2 linked regions of the Actinoallomurus bryophytorum genome follow. The protein of the gene in region 2 interacts with the protein of the main gene of each other region in a pairwise test. Links are inferred from orthologs where the notes say so. Each region holds a gene or a part of one and is shown on either strand. Other genes may lie near its edges.

Evidence for each region.
Region 1: the proteins of rpe (region 2) and eno interact in binary tests that used the Escherichia coli proteins (3 or more experiments, as listed by UniProt). The link is inferred for Actinoallomurus bryophytorum from one-to-one orthologs.

Annotation. Positions count from the first base shown.
Region 1 is NZ_VFOZ01000001.1:1,409,280-1,412,439, forward strand. Bases 254-3,100 are described here. They hold eno (phosphopyruvate hydratase), read right to left. Parts: upstream 2,394-3,100; coding sequence 1,113-2,393; downstream 254-1,112. Other genes in these bases: FB559_RS06675 (DUF501 domain-containing protein), read right to left, coding at 254-577; FB559_RS06680 (FtsB family cell division protein), read right to left, coding at 666-1,088; FB559_RS06690 (RrF2 family transcriptional regulator), read right to left, coding at 2,567-2,998; FB559_RS06695 (sulfate/molybdate ABC transporter ATP-binding protein), read right to left, coding at 3,003-3,100. Also shown: more of FB559_RS06675, read right to left, coding at 1-253; more of FB559_RS06695, read right to left, coding at 3,101-3,160. UniProt on the Escherichia coli protein: Catalyzes the reversible conversion of 2-phosphoglycerate (2-PG) into phosphoenolpyruvate (PEP). It is essential for the degradation of carbohydrates via glycolysis.
Region 2 is NZ_VFOZ01000001.1:109,768-112,923, reverse strand. What follows is about bases 17-2,859. They hold rpe (ribulose-phosphate 3-epimerase), read left to right. Parts: upstream 17-1,025; coding sequence 1,026-1,694; downstream 1,695-2,859. Other genes in these bases: FB559_RS00535 (quinone oxidoreductase family protein), read right to left, coding at 2,853-2,859; FB559_RS00540 (MBL fold metallo-hydrolase), read right to left, coding at 1,685-2,701; FB559_RS00550 (class I SAM-dependent methyltransferase), read left to right, coding at 322-999; FB559_RS00555 (LysR family transcriptional regulator), read left to right, coding at 17-313. In the rest of the region: more of FB559_RS00555, read left to right, coding at 1-16; more of FB559_RS00535, read right to left, coding at 2,860-3,156. UniProt on the Escherichia coli protein: Catalyzes the reversible epimerization of D-ribulose 5-phosphate to D-xylulose 5-phosphate.

The sequences.
Region 1 (3,160 bases), 1.3 Mb from region 2 along the record:
GGGTCTCCCGTTGGGTATCCGTCGCGCCCGCGATCATGACAGCTTCCTGACTCGCTTGACAGGCAGTGTGTGAAGTCGTTTCGACAGTTACACATTTTCCGGACCGCCACCAGTCCGGAAGGGCATCGAGGGCCTCGCGGCCGATGGGGTTCGCACCCGGTACCGCGAGTTCGTGCGCGACGAGGGCGTGCAGGCACTTGACCCGTGCCGGCATGCCACCTGAGCTCTGCGTACCCGCGGGAAGCGGCTCGACGCCCTGCGCTCGCGCGGCGGCGTCCCGGCGGGCGACGTAGTCATCGTGCGCCGCCGCGTACGCCTCCGCAAGCTCAGGGTCGGTGGCCAGCCGCGCGGTCATCTCCCGCATCAGCCCGCTCGCCTCGAGGGTGCCGATGGCCGAGGCCGCTTTCGGACAGGTCAGATAGAAGAGCGTGGGGAACGGGGAGCCGTCGGAGAGCCGCGGCGCGGTCTCCACCACGTCCGGCAGTCCGCACGGGCAGCGATGGGCCACCGCCTGGAGCCCGCGCGGCTCACGGCCGAGCTGGGCCGCCACCGCGGCGGCGTCGCGTTGGTCGATCACCCTTGTCCCCTCGAGTGTCTCGTCGAGCCCATCGAGTATGCCGCCGGGCCCTGAATACGAGCCGAGCGTCCGCTGCAAGGTTATGCGGTCAGCGGCGCCGGTCGGCCGCGTCCACCGACTGCCAGAGGGTGACGTACCACGGGGGCGCGGGCGGTGCGGCCTTGTGGCCTGCGTCCCCGGTCTCCCCCTGGTCGCCACCGAGCACGACGTAGCACTTCGCCCCTGGGTCGCACATGTGCAGGCGGCTCCGCGCCTGGCCGCGTATGTAGGACTCGTCGCCGAGGCGTTGTTTCTGCGCGGCGAGCTGTTCGACCTGCTGCTGTGCCTGCCGCTGCTGGACACGGAGCTGGGCGATCTCGCGCCGCTGCGCGATGTACTCGCGCACCGGGTAGGCCAGGCTCAGCGCGATGGCGCAGGCGACCACGGCCAGGATCGCGGCACGCCCGGTGAGGTGGGCGCGCCGCAACTCCTTGGCGTCCACCTCGGCCGGGCGCTTCTTCTCCTCAGTCACGGTGCATCATGCGAGCCATCGGCTCTACTGCCAGCGGAATCGGGGGAACGCGGCGGCACCGGCGTAGCGCGCGGCGTCGTCGAGGAGTTCCTCGATGCGGAGCAGCTGGTTGTACTTGGCCACCCGGTCGCTACGCGCCGGGGCGCCGGTCTTGATCTGACCGCAGTTGGTGGCCACCGCCAGGTCGGCGATCGTGGTGTCCTCGGTCTCGCCGGAACGATGGCTCATCATGCAGCGGAAGCCGTTGCTCTGGGCGAGCGAGACCGCGTCGAGCGTCTCGGTGAGGGTGCCGATCTGGTTGACCTTGACCAGCAGGGCGTTGGCCGAGCCCGCGTCGATGCCGCGCTGCAGGCGCTCGGGGTTGGTGACGAACAGGTCGTCGCCCACGATCTGCACCTTGCCGCCGACGGCGTCCGTGAGGGCCTTCCAGCCCGCCCAGTCCTCCTCGGACAGCGGGTCCTCGATGGAGACCAGCGGGTACGCGTCGAGCAGCTCACCGTAGTAGGCGGCCATCTCCTCCGACGAGCGCTTGGCACCCTCGAAGTCGTAGGTGCCATCGGTGTGGAACTCCGTCGCGGCCACGTCGAGGGCGAGCGCGATGTCGGTGCCCGGCCGGAAGCCGGCGCTCTTGATCGCCTCGAGGATGAGGTCGAGGGCGTCGCGGTTGCTCGGCAGCTCGGGGGCGAAGCCGCCCTCGTCGCCCAGCCCGGTCGCCAGGCCGCGGCCCTTGAGCACCGACTTCAGCGCGTGGTAGGTCTCCGCACCCCAGCGGACCGCGTCACTGAACGTCGGCGCGCCGATCGGCGCGACCATGAACTCCTGGATGTCGACGCTGGTGTCGGCGTGCGCACCACCGTTGAGGATGTTCATCATCGGCACCGGCAGCAGGTGCGCGTTGGGGCCACCGACGTAACGGAACAGCGGGAGGTTCGCCGTCTTGGCGGCCGCCTTGGCCACCGCCAGGCTCACGCCGAGGAGGGCGTTCGCGCCGAGGCGGGACTTGTCCGGCGTGCCGTCCAGGTCGATGAGCGCCTGGTCGATGAGGCGCTGGTCGTCGGCGTCGTAGCCGAGCAGCTCGGGCGCGATCTCGTCGAGCACTCCGAGGACGGCCTTCTCGACGCCCTTTCCGTTGTAGCGCTCGCCGCCATCGCGGAGTTCGACCGCTTCGAACTGACCGGTCGAGGCTCCACTCGGCACCGCGGCGCGCGCCTCGCTGCCGTCGTCGAGCAGCACCTCGACCTCGACGGTGGGATTACCACGGGAGTCGAGGATCTCCCGAGCGTGTACGGCGTCGATCGACGACACTTGATCTCCTTGTAATCACTACGGGACGTTTCGCCCCACGAGCCTAGCCGCCCCGGAGAGGGCCCCGGCGCAACGCCACCCCTGTTTCGGGTTCACCGGGGAGCAAGTTCGGCCAGGAGACACCTTGACGTTCCCAGCACGTCCTCTTCCGGCACGACCGTGTACGGCCCGGCTCAGCCGGTGAGGTCACGGACGTGCGGGGGCAGGTTGCCGGTGACGACGTCGGCAAGGGTCACCTGGTCGACGATGTTCTGCACCGCCGTGTCGGCGGCCAGCCAGACGTGGCGCAGGTGCGTCGCCGTGCCTTCGTAGCAGGCGTCGGCGGCCGGCTCGCCGCGGATGTCGGTGAGCGAGCCGTCGACCACCCGGATGACCTCGCCGACCGAGATCTCGGTGGCGGGCCGGGTCAGCCGGTAGCCGCGCTCCGGGCCGCGCTGGGTGGCGATGAGGTCGGCGCCGCGTAGTTCACTGAGAATGGTCTTCAGGAAGGCCAGCGGCATGCCCTCCCCGGCCGCCAGCGCGCCGGCGGTGACGGTGGCGGGGTCCGCCGCGGCCAGGGCGAGTACGGCCCGTAGGGCGTAGTCGGTACGTGCGGTGATGTGCACAGGCTCAGGCGATGGCGAGGGTCCGAGCGTCGGAGCTGGGCCGGACATGCACGGTCTCACCCGGCGCCAGCCCAAGTCGTTCGGCCAGCCCCCGGGTGACCTGGGCCCACGCGTCCTGTTCCCCGAGTCTCATCTCCACCCGGACCTCGAAGCCCAGCCGGA
Region 2 (3,156 bases):
GCTGCTCGCGGACGTGGGAGGCGCGCCGCCGATGCCGTGGGAGTTCGAGGGCCTCGGCACGATCCTCGGCCTGGTCGCGCGCGGCGTCGGGATCGCCGCCGTGCCCAGCCTCGCGCTCACCGCGGCGGTGCCCGGCATCGTGGCACGCGCACTGCCCGGTTCGGTGACGCGATACGTGTACGCGGTCGTGCGGACGGCGAGCGTACGCCGCCCGTCGGTCGCGGTTACGTTGGAGGCGCTGCGGGACGCGGTGGCCGAGATCGACGTCATGTCGGTGGGCCGGCCGCCGAAGGCCGATGATCTAGCGAAGTGAGGGGTGCCATGCGCCGCAGCGCGAGAGGCGTCGAGCGGCACTGGCGGCATCAACGGCTGATCCCGGCGGTCTATGACTTCGTCGTGGAGCACGAGCGGCTGGCACGACTGGGCGGCCGGGTGCTCTGGGGCGTGGACGTGCGCGCCATGTACGCCTCGTTCGCCGAGGCCGGACGGCTGCCCACGGGCGCCGCGGTGCTGGATGTGCCGTGCGGGGGAGGCGTGGCCTTCCGCGGCGTGCCGCCGGGCGCGGACCTGCGCTACGTCGCGGCCGACCTGTCCCCGATGATGCTGCGCCGGGCACGCGCGGAGGCCGGCCGTCGTGGTCTGCCGGCCGTGTTCGTGCGGCTGAGCGTGGACCGGCTGCCGTTCCCGCCGTCGGCGTTCGACCTCTGCGTGACCTACAACGGCCTGCACTGCCTTCCCGACCCCACGTCCGCGGTGGCCGAGATGGCACGCGTGCTGCGGCCCGGCGGCGTACTCCGGGGCAGCGCCGTGGTGACCGGGGCCGGGCGGCGTTTCGACGCGCTCATCGCGGTGTTCCGGTGGCGGGGCGACTTCGGAGCTCCCGGCGACGTGACCGATCTGCGCGGCTGGTTGTCGGCGGCGGGGCTCGAGGCCGTTTCGGTGAGCCGCTCGGGCGCCCTGGCGCACTTCTCGGCCGTGAAGCCCGGCGGCGACGACTAGCGCCGGTCCCTACACTTGGGCGCATCATGGCCGTGCAAATCGCTCCCAGCATCCTGTCCGCCGACTTCGCCCGGCTCGCCGACGAGGTCGCCGCCATCGCCGACGCCGACTGGGTCCACGTCGACGTCATGGACAACCACTTCGTGCCCAACCTCACCATCGGGCTGCCCGTGGTCGAGGCGCTCCTCAAGACGACGACGCTTCCGGTGGACTGCCACCTGATGATCGAGGACCCCGACCGGTGGGCCCCCGGCTACGCCGCGGCGGGGGCGGCCAGCGTCACGATCCACGTCGAGGCGGCGAGCGCCCCGATACGTACGCTCCGCGAGATCCGTTCCGCGGGGGCCCGTGCCGGGCTGGCCCTCAACCCGGGCACGGCCGTCGACCCGTACGCCGACCTGCTTTCTGAGATCGACATGCTGCTCGTGATGACCGTCGAGCCGGGCTTCGGCGGGCAGCGTTTCCTCGACGTGGTCCTGCCGAAGGTGCGCCGGGCGCGTGAGCTCATCAAGGGCCGTGACCTCGACGTCTGGCTCCAGGTCGACGGCGGCGTCAACGCCGGGACCATCGAACGCTGCGCCGAGGCGGGCGCGGACGTGTTCGTCGCGGGCTCGGCGGTGTACTCCGCCGACGACCCCGCGGCGGCCGTACGCTCCCTGCGCGAGCGCGCCGCCGCGGTTTCGTCTCAGGCGTAGACCGCGGTGGGGCCGTCCATCCGCTTGCCGATGCGGCCCTGGGCGGCGAGCACCTCGAGGTGGGCACGGGTCTCCGTGGTCGCCAGCATCTGGTTGAACATGTCCAGCTCGTCGAAATGACGCTCGTGCCGGGTCCAGGTGAGCGCGCGTGCCGTCTCGTACGCGGTGCCGGCCCCGGCGGCGATCACGGAGGCACAGGCGTCCAGGCGTTCGGCATGGTGGTCCAGCAGGGCGTCCACCCGCGCGTGCACGCTGTCGGTGACGGGCCCGTGCGCGGGCAGCAGCCGGAGGTCGGGCAGCTCACGGACGACCTTCAGCGACGCGAGGTACGAGCCGAGCGGCGAGGACTCGGGCGCGCTCTCGAACCCGATCGAGGGCGTGATGTGCGGCAGGACGTGGTCGCCCGCGAACATCAGCCCACCGGCCAGGTCGGTGTAGACCAGATGCCCGCGCGTGTGACCGGGGGTGGGCACGGCGAGCAGCTGACGTCCGCTGAGGGGCAGCTCGGCGCGCCCCTCGATCCACTCGTCCGGCATCTCCCACTCGGCCGGATCGTGACCGCCCTCGCGCCAGGCGGCCCGTAGCTGCTCGATGAGGGTGTGGGCGCCGCACGCGAGCAGCTGGTCGAGCTGGGGCGACCGGTCGGGCGGCCCGGAACGGGTCAGGACCTCGAGCGTCGGGCGCTCACCGATCCCGAGACTCACCCGCGTGCCGAACTCCTTGCGCACCGCGATGGCCTGCGTGTAGTGGTCACGATGGACGTGGGTGACCAGGAACCTCGTGATGTCGGCGACCCGGAAGCCGATGTCCTTGAGGGAGGTCTCCAACTGCCGGCGGGCCTCGTCGAGGGCCCAGCCGCCGTCGATGAGGACCAGGCCTTCGGCGTCCTCGATGGCGTAGACGTTGACCGCCCGCAACCCGTCCGAGGGCAGCGGCAGTGGTATCCGGTGCACTCCAGGCGCGACCTGGAACGCTCCAGGTTTGATCCACTCGGTCCGATCTGACATCGACACGCCCTCGTCTTTCCGGATCCGAAAAATTAGAACCTGATTCGATCTATACCGGACTCACCGGCTCGGGACCACGCCTGAGGCCGGTGAATCTGGACACTCTAGCCGCGGCCGGCACCGGATGCGGGCGTGCGTACGGCGGTGATGGTCATCCGCGGAGGCGGACGACGTACTTGCCCGCACCGCGCCCCTCGGCGAGCATCTGGTGGACCGCGGGCGCATCCGCGAGCGAGCCGACCTCGGTGACCGCGAGGTGCGGCCGGCCGTCGGCCAGCAGGCCGAGGACCCGGCGCAGACCGGCGGAGGCGCGTCGCGGCGCCGTGGCCCACAGGCGGCTGACGCTGAAGCCGCCGATCGCGAGATTGCCGCCGATCAGCCGTCCGGCCGGCGGCAGGGGAGCCTGCTCCCCGCCGCCCGCGTTGCCGAACAGGACGATCCGGCCGCCGGGCGCG